DNA from 3 places in the Anaerobacillus sp. genome. Region 1 is predicted to be linked to each of the others. Evidence: riboswitches for the same ligand, from Rfam matches in the RefSeq annotation. Region 1 holds a riboswitch; each other region holds the start of a gene.
The links. Region 1 has a riboswitch for cyclic di-GMP ahead of ACK4M9_RS17855 (Ig-like domain-containing protein). Riboswitches for the same ligand answer to the same signal wherever they lie in the genome.

Region 1 (4,876 bases):
CTTGTCTTGTGGCACTAATATTACCTTTTGAATTTTTTGCAGTAACATTAATGAGTGTTTCTTTGCGTTGTTTCGGAATATAAATCGCAAAATTGCCATTAGCGTTGGCCTTAGCTGAATATACCTTCGTACCAATTTTAGCAGTAACAATAGAGGACTTTTCTGCTTTACCAGTAACTGTCGTAGAATAATACCTAACTGGATTTACCACCGGTATATTCGGTGCTACTTTTACTACCTTTACTTTTCTAGCATAGCTAACCGCCCCTGAACTATCTTTTGCAGTAATGGAAAGCGTTGTCTCGGCATTTTGAATTGGAATTGATACTTTGAAGTTACCCTTCACATCTGCTTTACTAGAATACGTTTTTGTTCCGATTTTCACCGAAATAGTAGCATATTTCTCTGTTTTTCCCGTCACTGAAGCGGCTTTATTGTTTACCGCATTGACGACAGGAACATTTGGCGCGACCCTTGTCACCGTTACAGTTCTAGTCGCACTAGTATTCCCTGCAGTATCCTTTGCTGTTACTGAAAGGATAGCTCCAGAATTCTGAACTGGAATGGATAGTTTATAATTACCGTTTTCATCTGCTTTACTTGAATACGTTTTTGTTCCGATTTTTACCGAAACAGTAGCATTTTTTTCTGTTTTACCCGATACAGACGTTGCTTTATTATTAACTGTATTGATGACAGGAACATTTGGCGCGACCCTTGTCACCGTTACAGTTCTAGTCGCACTAGTATTTCCAGCAACGTCTTTCGCTGTAACTGAAATGACCGTTCCAGCATTTTGGATGGGAATGGATAGTTTATAGCTACCAAATTCATCAGCTTTCCCTGAATACGTTTTTGTTCCAATCTTCACGGTAACTGTAGCGGCTTTTTCTGTTTTCCCGGAGATAGTAGAAGTCTTATTCGTTACCCCATTTACCTTTGGAACAGCCGGTGGTATCACATCTTTAACGGTTACGTTCGTTGAAGCACTGATGTTACCCGCAGCGTCTTTGGCAGTTACCTTAATGACCGTACCTGCAACTTGGACAGGGATTTTTATTGAAAAACTACCATTTATATCGGCCTGACCAGTCCCAACAACACTAGTACCAATTTGAACTTGAACAGTTGTCAAAGCTTCAGCCTTACCTGTAACCACATTACTCTTATCCGTCACTGTGTCCACCACTGGCTTTGTAGGGGAAGTAACGTCTTCAACAACTATTTCTGTTTTCGTTTCATTGCCAGCATTATCCTTAGAAATGACGGTTAATTTCGTTCCAGCCAGTTGGCGAGGGATTTCTACCTTAAAGTCCTGGTCTCCTACAACAATAGTTGTTCCGATGAGTAGCCCATCTTTTAATACGTAGATTTCGGCACCTATTTCAGATACACCATAGAGGTATTCGTTACTGTCACCAAATCGATATACATAAAGAGAAGGCGGGGTGACATCTTTCACCTCAACAATTAATGGTTCACTTTTGTTTCCTGACTTATCTATAGCAACTATCTTGATTATTTCCCCTGACTTTTGTGGTTGGATATAGTTTCCAAATTCACCATTGGATTTTGCAGTTTGACGTAATAGTTCAGTAGAACCTGAAGTAACAACAACGGTTGAACCTGGTTCCGCAAGCCCCCTAATAAAATTGACTGCGTCAGTAAATTCCTCAATTAATTCAGGTTTCGCTGGAGGGGTGACATCTCGGACTGTTACTGTAACAACTAAGCTCTTATTTCCATCATCGTCTTCAGCCTGAACCTCTATCGTACTATCAGCACGGAGTGTGCCAGTTCTGATCTTAAATTGGCCGTCTTGATCGGCATTGCCTATAGCAAGCACTTTCCCCGTTGCCATAACAGTAATCTTAACCCCAGGTTCAGCTTTACCCGAGACGTAATCTATCGCATCTGTCACTTCGTCAACAATCGGCGCCTCAGGAGCTGTCTTATCAAGAACAATAGTAGTCAAAGGTTCACTAATTCGGTTATAACTGTCAGTTACAAAAATCGTGAGCTCAGTACCAACTCTTTGGTTTGGAATATCCACTGAAAACGTTCCGTTCTGAATTGAGAATCCCGCCCCTATCTTTCCAGTAGCGTTCCAAACTTCGATTTTGCTATCAGAATCTGTCAGACCAGTAACCACTTGATGATCATCCCCCACCGAATGAACGAATGGCACCGTAAGTTCTCCAAATGGATGCCCGTAATCAAATGGCTTGTAGGCAATCGGATCTATTTTTAACAAGGCTCTAAAATTGGGGTTATCACTTGCATCAATGATGAATTGGTTTGCTTTTGTTATGTCTGTAGTTCCCCAGTAATTATTTGCTCCATCAAAGGTGAGCAGTTTATCACTTTGAAATTTTATAAAAGCATGATCTAATCCGAAAAAGTTATTTCCTGACAATTCAAGGTTTGGACTTTGACAGTCAAGGCTACAACCAATACTAATGTCAGGGAACTTTGCATCACCCGTAATGTTTAAAAACGTATTATTGGTAATTTTTGTATTTTTAGATCCGAGCCAAACATCTACTGTAGCGTTTTGTTGAAATAAATTTCCTGAAATCAGTGGTTCTATTGTTTTCGGGTATGATACAGATATCGAACCATTGGAAAATCTATTATTTTTTAAATAAAGGTTCGCTCCTGTCACCAAAAAGCCACCGTTAAATCCATGAGTTAGATTTGCATTTTCAAGATGGACATAGGTTTCTGGAAAAGATGTGCTTTGAATATAGGCAGTATTAAAATTGATTCGCTCACCTTCTGTCTCTCCACCAATTGCAACCAATTTCCCAGACGTTTGGATCCAGACACCAATTTTACCAACAACAGACACTCCAGGCTCGATCGTTAGCGTGACATTCTTCGGTATTGTAAGGTTTCCTATTAACCTATAAGGTGAGCCTTCTTTGGTCCAAGTCGTGTCCTCATTTAAAAATCCACTGACTACTGTTCCTTCTACTCCTTCTGCATTTATTACATATGGGTAGTGGGGAAAAACAAAAACTAAAATAAGTAACAATTTTACCAATCTCTTTAAATCAATTGACATCCTATTCGCCTCAATTTCAAAACGTTCTACTATATTAATAGTATATTTAATATATCATCATTTACTGATTTTAAATAGAAAATATGAAGAGTAAATTTGGTAGATTTTTGCTAGAAAGTACTAATAGAAAAGAGACAGAATCTAGCCATTTAGATGAGGAACTTATGTAGCTTTTTTATCCTAAGTGCTAAAATTTATTGAAGTATTTTAAATAGGGATTGGAAAAATAATCACCTGTGCACCTGGAAAGGTAATGATAACATTGCCAGTGCTTAACGAATATCTTCTACGATGAAGCCCCTTTAGCTTTGCGTCCCTAAGTTTCCTTAGGTTTGCCTTTTCGGTTAAAAATAATATATCAACTAAACTAGCATTTGGAAATGATGGAAAAGCCTCATATAATTCCCAATTTTCAGTTAATCAAACAGACTAGTTAAAAAATATTACCTAATATTGTTTTAATCGTATTAATTGTAGTTATTGAAAAAGGATTAACCCCCAATAAATTAAATGTAGCACTCATTAAAATTGATAACGATACTACGCCCCAAAACACTCTAATGATCGCAATTTCTCTTTCGTTACTTAAGAACCAAAACAAATACAAGAATGGAACGATACTACTAACCTGCCCAAATACGACACTTAACGTTACGTTAGATGAGAAAATTAGAGCCAGTAGTAAAAAAGGTAAAACTGCAAGAAACATGATAGCTGTGTGTACAACAAAGAACTTCCAGTCTTTATCTATTTTTAAAACCGTGAAAAACAAAAATAGTAATCCTACTACTAAAGCAAAGCTTACAGCAACTAAAGGAATGTTTTTCACTAATCCTGTAAAAAAATCTTTCCAATCTAACTTGTCATTCCAAAAACTAACTGCTCCAATATAAGAATATAGTAGTCCTATTGCTATAGAAGCTGAACCTAATGTTATTGCAGCAGGTCGAAACATTTCATTTACATTAATGTCTGCTATTGATTTTTGACCTCTGAATAATGCCAATAAAAATTTTAAAAATTCCATTTTCTTACCTCCCTAATCATTTCATTTTTTTTTAAACTATTACTGAATATATGCAACCACCTAATGAATTACCACAGAAACTTCTATAGACCCACTCGAAACCATAGTAAACTGTTTTTACAACTAGTTACCAACGATGGTAAGAGTTGTTGTACAGGCATTCAACATTTGGTAGTTAAATATAGTAGTAGAATAACATAATTATACATTTTTATACAATAAATGATATTTTTAGGGGTATACTATTTTTAGATTTTTTTGTTATTACTCACTGGCAATGTCATGATTCCTCGCTCATTAGCTTCCCCTATTGAGAAACATCAACATAAAGCCCCTTCAAATTCTCTGAAGGAGCAGGGGTGAAAAGCATATAAAATTTAAGCTACTCCTGAATGGCATTCAAAAAAAATGTACTTTGGAGATCAATATACTCTTTTAACGATAGCTTATCTTTTAAGTCCCAGCTTCTAAACGCCCACATATGCCCTTGAATGATTAGGTTCCGAGCCAACAAAGAAATATATTCTTCACTTACTATAGCGTTTTCTAGTTGATATGTTCTTTTAAGTACCTTTTTAACAAAATTGAAAAATTCTGCTTCTTTAGAGAGCACATACTCAATATATGTGGCTGGTAATGATTGAAGGTCTCTGTAGATAATTTTGATTTCACCACTTAGTCGATCGATCGCTCTGAAATATGCATTAATAAACGTATATAAACTGACTCTGTTATTGTCCAAATGAATAGTCTGTAAGGTTCCATCCAACTGATCGTAAAAT
Region 2 (5,966 bases), on a different contig from region 1:
TTTTTTCTGATTAATTGTAAAGGTGCTATGTTTATTATTGATCCTAATTAAGCAACGAGTAGACTAGAAAATAAAAAAGCGTATCCTTCATTCTTATATTCTTGAAGGATACGCTTTTTATGTTTTGTATGAATTCCCCTGACAAAAGAACTAACGTTCGTTATAATCGAATTAGCTTCACTTTAAATTAAATGAGTGGAAAATGTTACTCTACTTTCTAAAAAAAGAATAATAGGTGAATAAATGATGGACCAAAATAATTTAAGAGTTTCGGTACGAAATTTAGTCGAGTTTGTGATGATGAGTGGTAGTATCGAAATGGGTGCTGGTGGCGCTCATATTTTAGAAGAGGGCACAAAAACGCACCAACGTCTGCAGAAAGATCGGGAAGATAATTATCAAAAAGAAGTGACATTAACAGAGGAGTTTACACGAAATGGTTTCACCGTTACCGTTCATGGCAGATGTGATGGAATTATTACTGAAAAAACTGGTGTTGTCATTGAAGAAATTAAATCAACAGCAAGGACTTTAGTGAACATAAGAAAAGAGGACAATCCGACGTATTGGGCACAAGCGATGGTGTACGCTTATGTGTATGCAAAACAAAATAACCTTGAGCAAATCGATATTCATCTCATTTATGCCAGTAGACAGAACCTAGAAACTGTCACCTTTCAAGACACGTTTACCAAACAAGAACTAACCATCTTTATAGAAGAACTATTGGACGATTATCTTCATTTTCAACATATACGATTTACGCAAAGGTCCAATCGCCAAGCGAGTATTTCTGCGCTATCATTTCCTTTCAGTACTTACCGACATGGACAACGCGATCTTGTGAAGGCTGTTTATAAAACGATTACCGAACAAAAAAGGCTGTTTGCGAAGGCTTCGACTGGGATAGGGAAGACCATGTCGACGATTTTCCCAACGGTCAAAGCGGTAGGTGAAGGAAAAGCTGAACGAATTCTTTATATAACAGCAAAAACGATTACTAGACAAGTAGCAGAAGAGGCCTTTTTATTGTTGAATAAGAACGGGCTTGTTTGGTGTACGGTTACTATCACAGCGAAGGAAAAGGTTTGCTTTCAAGAGGAAGTCTATTGTTCAAAAGAGCATTGTCCCTTTGCTGAAGGCTACTACGATCGCCTTAAGGAAGGCTTAATCGATATATTAACAAAGGAACAATTAATAGACAGGACAACAATCGAGACTTATGCGAGGAAACATCAACTTTGTCCATTTGAGTTCTCACTTGATGTTGCCTTACACGCAGATGCGGTCATTTGCGATTACAACTATTTTTTCGATCCTAGGGTTAAAATGGTACGCTGGAGCGAGTACCATAAAGAAACGGTGTTGCTAATCGATGAAGCTCATAATTTGGTCGATCGGGCGAGAGCGATGTTTTCTGCAGTGCTTTCTAAATCGGCTTTTCTAGAAGCGAGTCGGATACTGAAAGGGAACGATGAACCCCTTTACCAAGCGACAAAAGCCATAAATGACCTGTTGCTACAATGGAAAAAGGAACTAATGGCGAAGGATCAGTTTGACTTTCTTGAGTTACCAGAACACGTTGTTCACTTGGTAGAGGAGTTTGTCGATCTTGGTGATCGTTGGCTATCTGATTTGGGAAATCATCTTGAAGACCACTACAATGTCGTAAAAGATCTATTTTACGTCGCGCAGGCGTTTTGTCGAGTTGCGAGTATGTATGATGACCATTATCGGACGTTGGTAACGACCTACAAAAGCGAGGTCGAAGTCAAGCTTCTATGTATTGATCCTTCTAGACTAATTCGGAGCGCAACAAAAAAAACCAAAGCGACGATCTTTTTTTCGGCAACGTTACATCCCCTCGGCTATTTTCAAACCGTATTGGGAGGTGAAGACGTTGATTATTTTCAAGATTTACCATCACCGTTTGATGAAAACAAGGTTGAGGTAATTGTAAGTCCGATATCGACGAAGTACAAAGAACGTCCTGCATCAATTGATAAAATCATCATTGATTTAAAAGAAATATTTCATCAGCGTACAGGAAATTACTTAGTTTTTTTCCCTTCCTATGAATACTTGGCACAAGTGCTAGAACAATATCAGGAAGTTGCATGTACTGAAAAAATTGAGCTACTTGTTCAAGCGCAAGCGATGTTTGAAGAAGAAAGAGAAGCTTTTTTAGCTAAGTTTCAACCTATATCTTCTGGAGTAAGAATTGGTTTTGCCGTGTTAGGCGGTATTTTTTCTGAGGGTGTAGACCTCCGCGGTGATCGTTTAAATGGGGTTTGTATTATTGGTGTAGGTCTCCCGAGAATTTCCGAGGAGCAAGATTTGATGAAGCGATATTATTCCCTACAAGGGTATCATGGCTTTGATTTTGCCTATGTTTATCCTGGGATGAATAAAGTTCATCAGGCAGGCGGAAGGCTAATTCGTTCGGAGGAGGATGAAGGAGTGATCATTCTGATGGATGACCGTTACTTGTCGACTAAATATCGAAGTTTATTACCTAGTGAGTGGCAGAATTATAGAAAGCTTTAATTCATCAACTTAGCAAGGGGTTGTCCTATAAGAAAAACTAACCCTGTTTAGGCTGGAAAACTAGCATTTATATGTTTTTAAGTGAGACTTATAAATAAAGTCGTTACAAAATAAAGGTTTTTACTAATCGCAATTACGAAACCTGACCTTTTTCGACAAAATAGCTTATTTTCCGACAATATCCCTATATTAACGAGACGAAACATATGGTATCATATTTTTACTATGTACAACTTAGATACTACTTAGGAGGTTTTGTTATGGAATTAGTTAAAAAAATGAAATTAGATGATACTACGAAAAAGAATTCAATCATGTTCTATACATATTCTTTTTCGATTTTTGTAGGCTTGTTATATGGTCTAATCTATAAAAATATCGATTTATCCATTTTTTATGGTTCCCAATTGATCGTCTTTTCTCTATTATTTTTTGTGGTAAATAAAACGTTAAAGAAAGTTACTTTATTCTCATATTTAAGTATTGTGACGATATATAGCTTCACGTTTTATTCGATGATAGCTGGAATTTCTAGTAATATGTCAGTCATTATTATTATCTTTTTCTTAAGTGTTTTCTCTGTTCTGCACTTTAACAAGATACTATTGATAATTGGTTATGGATATGGGCTTGTGATGCTGATCAGTTTTTTCTTGATTTATGATAATTATGAAGATTTATTTGTAAGTACTTTGCTTATTTATATTTTGACAGGAGTTTTGTTAGCAACAATAACAAAATTGGCTCAGGATCAATTCTCAAAACTACAGGAGTTTCTAACTGAAGCACAACACGAGGCTAGCAGGAAAGAGCAGCAAAAGCTTCATTTAGAGAAAGAAGTTGCTGTAATCGTTGAAAGTTTGATGAATGCAAATGGAAAAGTTCAAAATAGTGTCGCAGCTCAAGAAGAAATGCAATCTTCAATCAATGAAGTGTCGGTTGGAAGCCAAACGCAAAGTGAACAAATCTCGTTAATAGCTGAAACTGCTAGTGAAACGAGAGAATCTATGGATCAACTTGGTGAAGTTTCAAAAACATTACTAAAGGAATCTGAGCATGCAGCAACCGTTTCGAAAGATGGAGAACTAAAGATTAATGAACTAACTGGTGAAATGGAAGAAATGAAACTAGTTATTGAGGAATTAAATGACACATTTGCTATTTTAACGAGAAAAATAGAAGAAACGAATTCATTCACTGATAATATTAAGCAAATCTCCGAGCAAACGAATTTACTTGCGTTGAATGCTTCAATTGAGGCAGCCCGGGCTGGAGAGGCTGGACGGGGGTTCTCAGTAGTTGCATCAGAGATCCGCAATTTAGCAGAAATGACGAATCAAACGGCAGAGAAAATCACGGAAAACTTACGTGAATTAAATACTAGTAACCAAAGCGCTGTAAATAAAATGGCAAATAGTACGACGAAAATCAAAGACAGCGTAGAAACGACAAACTTAGCGAACGAGTCCTTTAAATTACTTTCGATGACGTTAGCTAAATTAAATGCCACATTTGCTCAATTTCAAAAGCTTTCTGACGATGTTAAAACAAAATCGGTATCGGTAGAATTGTCGACAAATGAGCTTGCTGCAATAATCGAAGAAACAGCTGCTAGTCTTGAAGAAATGAGCGCAACAATCGAAAGCATTAATGTTGATAGCCAGAAGATCGCCGAATACATGCAAGAAACAACAGAGCGTGCAACAAACCTAATATAAATGTAGGTACCATCATTTAGGTGCCAGGCACCAATGCAACATTGGTGCCTGGCACCTTATTAAATAATACATTTATCTATAATAGGTTATATTAACTAGGTAATTTACTTATTAGACAAATTAAGTTTACTCATATTACAACGTTTATGGTAAAATAGAAGTAGTTATTAAATGACTTTCTTGTAACACTCGAGACTAAAAGACTAGTTTTTAAAGCTGTATACTACCTAAAAGAATATTTCAATTGAAATGGCAAACTTACTGAAAGGTAAGGACGCAAAGCTTCAGACCTAATGGTTATTAAACTTAAGGTGGCTGAGTTACCAAAGGAGAATTAGCTGACAAGTTATTTCCATTGGAGATAGCTTTTTATTTTTATTTTTATTTTTTGAAAGTTAGGGGGGACGTAGGATGCTTCCAAGAAGAATAGCTGTGTGGATTCCGATTATTGTTGTACTTTTATTTTATGGATGGTGTTTTGTTTTTAAGGATGATCAAACGCTAAGAACTTTAGGTGCGAGTGGTTTTCCAATCATTGGTACAATTATTAGTTTTATATGGATTATGAGAGCTTATCGCAAAACGAATGAAGATAAACTGTTTTGGCTATTGCTTGGCTTAGGAATTATTTTTACTTTTTTAGGGAATTTCCTCTGGCTTTATTCGCTTTTGGCCGAAGCAATTAAAGAATTTTCAAATACGTCCTTCTTATTTTGGTTTCTATCATACATTTTCTATTTGCTAGGACTAACTTATAAAACGAAAAAAATTAGCGGTTCCGTAACAAATAGCCCTTATTTGTTTAACATTTTGGTGTTTATGACATCAGCGATTGTTATAAGTATACACTACTTAATCAGACCGATCTGGGAACTTTGGGATCATTCAGTTTTAGCAATGGTTTTAACAATCGCTTTCCCAATTGCGAACTTGAGCATCTTATTTATGATGACATATTTATATTATCTCTCCATACATAGTAAAGAGAGAAGAGTTATATTTTTTCTCGCAATTGCTTTCTTTTTTCAAATTGTTGCTGACTCGACTTTTTTATACTTAGCGGTCATTGGTACCTATGAGTTTGGGAGTTGGATCGATCCATTTTGGTTGATTTCAACTCTATTTATCGGGTATGCAGCATTGTTTGCAGAGAAAAATTTGACTGAAAAGGATTATAGATTAGAAAATTACGTTGAAAGTAAAGAACATCTTTTTTCATATGGTAGTGCGATTATTTTATTAGTATTTGTCTTAAATAGCTACGAGTGGAGGGGTGATGCTTTAACTGTCGGACTCATTATTATATTCTTGATGATTATTGTTCGTCAATTAGTAGTTCTAAAGAAAAATAAAACGCTAATGAGTGAGTTTAAATATTTGGCCTATCATGATTCGTTAACTGGACTCCATAACCGAGCCCGCTTTAATGAAGATTTGACTAAGATAATGGGGATGGTTAGACCAGATAGCTGTAAGGTCGGTTTACTATTAATTGACTTAGATCGCTTTAAACTTGTTAATGACACTCTTGGTCACCTCGTAGGCGATAAACTCTTAGTATGTGCTTCAGAACGACTAAAACAAACAATTGACGAAGGGCATTTCTTATATCGGATTGGTGGCGACGAATTTATTATTATCCTTCCTGGAACAACAAGGGCGCAATGTACTAGTTTAGCAAAGAAGATTATTATCGAACTT
Region 3 (5,966 bases), on a different contig from region 1:
ATTAAGCAAGGCTCAGATGAGGTATTCCCATTAGGTGCTAATGGAAATATTCTTGCTGAAAATACAGTTCGCATTCATTACGTAAGAGGAGACGCTTCCTATGATGAGTGGGGTCTTTGGATTTGGGATGATGTAGCTAATCCTTCAGAAAATTGGCCGACTGGAGCCGTACCTTTCACTGAAGGTAGCCATGGCGCTTATGTCGATATTCAATTAAAAGAAGGTGCACAGAAAATTGGCTTCCTTGTTGTAAATCGCAATGATGGACAACAAACTGGAGACATGTCTTTTACAATGGTAGACGAATTTAAGCAGTTGTGGATTCGAGAAGGGGACGAAAAAGTGTATGTAACGCCAGATTGGCAGTCACCGATCGGTCTTTTATCAGGAGAATTAATCTCTGATCAAAAAATAACGGTTAAATTTACAAGCACGAGTGAACTAGATGAGGGACAATTGCAAGAGGATTTGACGGTTGTTAACAAGGATGATGAGGAAGTCTCGATTGCGAGTGTAAGTATTATTAATGATAGTACGGTTGAAATTAATGGCGAATTTGATCTAGAAAAACTGCCGTTCAAAGTGACATTTGAAGGGAAAACGATCACAGCTAATTCTGGCTGGAGATTAATTGACGAGCTTTACGGGTACGATGGTGAGCTAGGTGCAACGCTACATGCTGATGGCACGGCAACATTAAAGTTATGGTCACCAATGGCCGAGAGTATTAATGTGATTTTGTACGATAAAAATGATCAGTTTACGATTGTCAAAGATGATATCGAAATGAAAAAAGGTGATCGTGGTGTATGGGAGGTTACTCTTAACGAAGCGACAACTGGTGTCAGAAATGTTAGAGGGTATTACTATCACTACGAAATCGAACACGGTGGTGAAAAGAAGCTAGCTCTTGATCCATATGCAAAATCAATGGCTACATGGAATAACTTCGGTGAATACCCGATTGGTAAAGCGGCAATTGTAGATCCAGCAACAATTGGTCCTGAGTTAGACTTTGCAAAAATTGTTGGATTTGAAAAAAGAGAAGATGCGATTATCTATGAAATTCACGTACGTGATTTTACCTCAGATCCGAGCATTGAAGCTGAACTTTCTGCTCAGTTTGGGACATTTGCAGCGTTTACCGATAAATTAGATTATATTGCTGATTTAGGTGTAACACATGTTCAGCTTTTACCAGTCATGAGCTACTTCTGGGGAGATGAGTGGGCTAGCTCTGAAAGAATTTTAGACTACATTTCAACAGGGACGAACTACAACTGGGGTTACGACCCACATAGTTATTTTTCGCTTTCTGGAATGTACTCTGAAAATCCAGACGATCCAGAATTGAGAATCAAGGAATTTAAAACGTTAGTCAATGAAATTCATAAGCGTGGTATGGGCGTTGTTCTCGATGTTGTTTATAACCACACTGCTAGAGTCAATATTTTTGAAGATTTAGTTCCAAATTATTATCATTTCATGGATGCAGATGGTACGCCAAGAACGAGCTTTGGTGGTGGGCGTCTAGGGACGACTCATAAAATGGCACGAAGAGTACTAGTTGATTCAATAACCTATTGGGTGAATGAGTTTAAGGTTGACGGGTTCCGCTTTGATATGATGGGTGATCACGATGCAGAAAGTATTCAGGAAGCTTATGACAAAGCAAAGGAACTAAATCCAAACATTATTATGATCGGTGAAGGCTGGAGAACGTTTGTTGGTGATGAAGGTGAAAGAGATATTATGCCAGCTGACCAAGATTGGATGCAATACACCGAAAGTGTTGGTAGTTTCTCTGATGAATTTAGAAATGAATTAAAGTCTGGATTCGGTAGTGAAGGAGAGCCAAGATTTATCACGGGTGGACCACGAAATATCAAACAAATCTTTGATAACATTAAGGCACAACCGCATAATTTTGTGGCGACACATCCTGGTGATGTTGTTCCATACATCGAAGCACATGATAATTTAACGTTACATGATGTTATCGCGCAATCGATTAAGAAAGACCCAGAATTCCACGAACAAGAAATTCACGAACGAATTCGAATTGGAAATGCAATGGTGTTAACGGCGCAAGGTAAAGCATTTATCCATGCAGGGCAAGAGTTTGGTCGTACAAAACAGTTTAGAGCAGAAACAACTGAAGCACCTTATAAGTCTACGTATATGGAAGATGAAAATGGCGTACCGTTTACGTATCCATATTTCATTCACGATTCATACGACTCGTCAGATATCATTAATATGTTTGATTGGAACAAAGCGACAAATAAAGAGGAATATCCAATTCATAATCTTACGAGAGACTACACAACAGGACTTATTGAACTGAGAAAATCAACAGATGCGTTCCGACTTGGCAGCAAAGAATTAATTGATACTAATGTTACATTAATTAATGCTCCTGAGATCCAAGCTCAGGATTTAGTCATCGGTTATCGTAACGAAGCGACAAATGGTGATGCCTATTATGTATTTGTGAATGCTGATACTGAGGCAAGAGTCTTATCGTTAGATTTGGATTTAACTAGCGGGATTGTCATCGTAGATAAAGATGAAGCAGGAGTAACGCCAGTAGCAAATCCAACTGGTTTCGAGCTTTCAAGTGAGCAAATTACAATTGAGCCATTAACGACAATCGTAGTGAAAGTAGCTTCAGAGGATGGTGCGGCTGCACCAACGCCAGAAGCTCCAGAAAATAATAACTTGATGAACTGGTTGTTTGTAGTCTTGGCGGTTTTAGTAGCGGGAGCTATTACATTTTATGTAAAAAGAAAGAAAGCGTAAGGATGAGTATCGAGAAGAAACCACAATGGCAATTTTGCTTTTTGTGGTTTTTTTATTTTTTTAAGAAACGCTAAACTGCAGCAAAGTAAACTAGTTTAATCAAACGTTTAATTAATTTTAAAATAATATTATTTCCCCCCCTAAAAATTAAAAGCTAACCGTATAGATAAGCAAGGACGGAAAACAAGTCAAAGGCAAAGCCATTGAAAGGTGGTGACGCAAAGCTAAAGGGACTAAGGGTTAGCCTATGTCAGCCAGTTGCCAGTTGATAAAAAGTGAATAAGAGGTGACTTTTATGAGTCAAAAGGCAGTACATATTTTTCTAATGATTTCTTTTCTTTTACTAGTCGGCTGTGGTAAAGCTGCCGAAGGGGTAACTGAAGACAAAAGGTTAGGAACTGATTCTGACTTTTACGACAATCCAGATCAAGGAATACGCATTAAGGCAGCAGATGGTTGGGTCATTGAGAAAGTAACTGCTAAAGGTATTAAGGTAAAAAATGAAAAATTAGTAGCTATGATTTCAGTTATCCCAAAAGGCAAAACCGTTTCAGAAATTAAAAAAGAACTTCAAAAAGCGGCAGGCAATGTAACGGTTACCGGTGAAGGGTTAAATTTTATCTCGTGGCAATCAGAGCGACAGGAAAGTATTTATACAGGGGTTTGGATCGAAGAACAGTCAAATCGCCATGTAATTGTGACGATCATGACGCCAAACGAGTTGTACGAGGAGAACAAAGCAAAGATTGAGGCATTCCGAGAGAGCATCAAATTATACTAAATGGGATTAGGGAGAGATGAAGATGATGAAGAAAGTTGTATCAACTGCAATTTTAGTAAGTGGTTTAACAATGGGTGGGGTTACTTTTGCTGAAAAAGAGGTAGAAACAGAAATTCCAACAGTGGATGAAATTTCAGTTGACGAAGAAAATGCAGTTTTTGAAGAAGAGGTTAGTGAAGATTTAGACGTAAATGAGCTTGACTCAGATCTAAGTGAACTTACCCGCGATATGAAAGAGACTGAGGCCGAGTTAACAGAGGATATCGTTGATAGTGCAATTATACAAGACGAATTAATCGAATTAATTGAAATCGAACTAGAGAATGCTATTGAGGCTGGTAATGAGGAAGCTGTAGAAGAATTACTAGAGGACTATAATCTTCATTTAGAGGAAACGGAAAAAGTTCTTGAAGAAGCTGCAGAAGCAGGTGAGGAACTTGATGAACTAGAGGAAGTAATCACAGAAATTCGCTCAAAAAGAGGCCAAAATCTATTAGCGTTATTAGAACGAGAAGATCTTCCAGAGCAAGCGAAAGCAGGGATTAGAAAAGCGCTAGCAAATCAAGAAAGAGCTATGCAAAAAGCTGCTGAAGCTCGTCTGCGTGCAAGCCTAGAGGATGCTGAAGAAGAACTGAACGAAGAAGTTGAAGAGATTGAATTAGAAGAACCAGTTCAAGAAAACGAAGAGCAAATCGAAAAAGTGGAAAAAGAGTTCAATAAAGCGGAGCGAAAAAATCAAAAAGCTGAAGCTAAGGTAGAAAAAGCCCAGGCAAAGACTACACAAAAAGTAGAAAGAGCTTCTGCAAAGGCTGAGCAAAAAGCAGAAAAAGCACAAGAAAAGGCTACTAATAAGGCAGAAAGAACTTCTACAAAGGCTGAGAAAAAAGAAGGGAAAGCTGAAGCAAAGTCCGACACTAAATCAGAAAAAGCTTCTTCGGAAAAGAACCAAAGAGGTAACGGTAACGATAAAGGGAAACAAGGTGGAAGACCTTAATTTAACATAGAAGAGACTAACTCAAATGATTATTTACTTTAATGAATTTCAATTTTATATTATCGCCATTTAGATACTATATGTAGTTGCGTAAAGTCACTCGCAACTACATATAGTTTGATATGGCTCATTTTTGGTAAATATGAAATTCATTTACTTAAGGTGACTTTAAAAATAAGCTTGCTTAAGTATAAAGGTGAGGAAGTCTCTTCATCTTTTGGTAATATCCTGTAAATGTAAAAAAAGCTTGAAATTATTCCTTTATCAAATCATAGTAGAGAATGATGTAATATCGGTAAAGGAGGCGTGGGGAATGGAAAGTGTTAATGTAATTGAAGCGACTACTAATGCCCAAAGTGGCGATGAACTTGTCCGTGAACGATTAATTCGTCATTATAAGCCCTACGTACTCAATGCTGTTGGTCATATTTGTAAAAAATATGTCAGCTGGAGTGAAGAGGAATCTAGTATTGGTTTAATTGCATTAAATAAAGCGATCGATACGTATGATGCTTCGAAAGGACGAAGCTTTGTCAATTATGTTTATTTATTAATTAAAAGAGATCTCATTGATTTTTTTAGAAAAGAGCAGCATGAGAAGCACTATACATTTAATGAACATGATGAAGAAAATTTCCAGTCTCAATATGAAGTAGAGCATTCTTTGAAGAATTACGAAAAGGAATTGCAAGCCAATAGTCTAGTAGAAGAAATATTAGAGTTAAGTGAGGCGTTAAGTCGTTTCCAGATCAAATTTGAAGACCTTGAAAAGTTTTCTCCAAAACATAAAGACACGCGTGAACGCTTATTTGAGATTGCTGATGTATTCATTGAAGATGAGGATTTTATCGATCAGCTTCTTCATAAAAAAAAATTCCCTACAACGAGCTTCGTAAAGAAAACTGATTATAATGTAAAAACAATTGAGCGTCATCGTAAATATTTGATCACGTTAGTATTGCTAAAGCTAAACCCACAATGGACGCATTTACGTGGATTTATTCAAGGAGGTGGCAGTTGATGAGCAGGAAGAGCACGGAAGGAATAGTCGTTAAGGTAACTGAAGATGTGATTGTATTGCTTTGCCCAAATGGAACGTTTAAGAATGTAGAAAGATCCTCTCAAGCAGCACCACCACTTATGGGAGAACGATATATTCATGTGGAAAAATCTATTTCGTGGTTTAAATATATGTCAATGGCGGCAGTCATGTTTTTAGCTATCGTCGCTTATCTCTTTTTCCCGTTCCAAGAAGATAATTATTTATATGTAGTAGCAATTGACATTAACCCTAGTATTGAACTCCACTTAAATGAGCAGATGAAAGTTGTCAAAACGGTTAGTTACAACGAAGAGGGGGAAGAACTACTTTCTTCTATTAACAGTACT

Region 2: linked by a shared signal. The riboswitch ahead of ACK4M9_RS02425 (putative bifunctional diguanylate cyclase/phosphodiesterase) and the one ahead of ACK4M9_RS17855 (Ig-like domain-containing protein) in region 1 are both predicted to bind cyclic di-GMP.
Region 3: linked by a shared signal. The riboswitch ahead of ACK4M9_RS13945 (hypothetical protein) and the one ahead of ACK4M9_RS17855 (Ig-like domain-containing protein) in region 1 are both predicted to bind cyclic di-GMP.

Annotation. Positions count from the first base shown of each region.
Region 1 covers NZ_JBKBWN010000015.1:36,383-41,258, reverse strand. The annotation lists gene ACK4M9_RS17855 (Ig-like domain-containing protein) at 1-3,067, opposite strand, end outside; cyclic di-GMP riboswitch class I at 3,320-3,414, opposite strand; gene ACK4M9_RS17850 (hypothetical protein) at 3,501-4,094, opposite strand; gene ACK4M9_RS17845 (TetR/AcrR family transcriptional regulator) at 4,477-4,876, opposite strand, start outside.
Region 2 covers NZ_JBKBWN010000002.1:72,638-78,603, forward strand. The annotation lists gene ACK4M9_RS02410 (hypothetical protein) at 1-14, shown strand, start outside; gene ACK4M9_RS02415 (ATP-dependent DNA helicase) at 244-2,547, shown strand; gene ACK4M9_RS02420 (methyl-accepting chemotaxis protein) at 2,808-4,265, shown strand; cyclic di-GMP riboswitch class I at 4,507-4,593, shown strand; gene ACK4M9_RS02425 (putative bifunctional diguanylate cyclase/phosphodiesterase) at 4,677-5,966, shown strand, end outside.
Region 3 covers NZ_JBKBWN010000009.1:75,933-81,898, reverse strand. The annotation lists gene ACK4M9_RS13950 (pullulanase) at 1-2,802, shown strand, start outside; cyclic di-GMP riboswitch class I at 2,986-3,068, shown strand; gene ACK4M9_RS13945 (hypothetical protein) at 3,098-3,583, shown strand; gene ACK4M9_RS13940 (coiled-coil domain-containing protein) at 3,606-4,577, shown strand; gene sigI (RNA polymerase sigma-I factor) at 4,891-5,598, shown strand; gene ACK4M9_RS13930 (anti-sigma-I factor RsgI family protein) at 5,598-5,966, shown strand, end outside.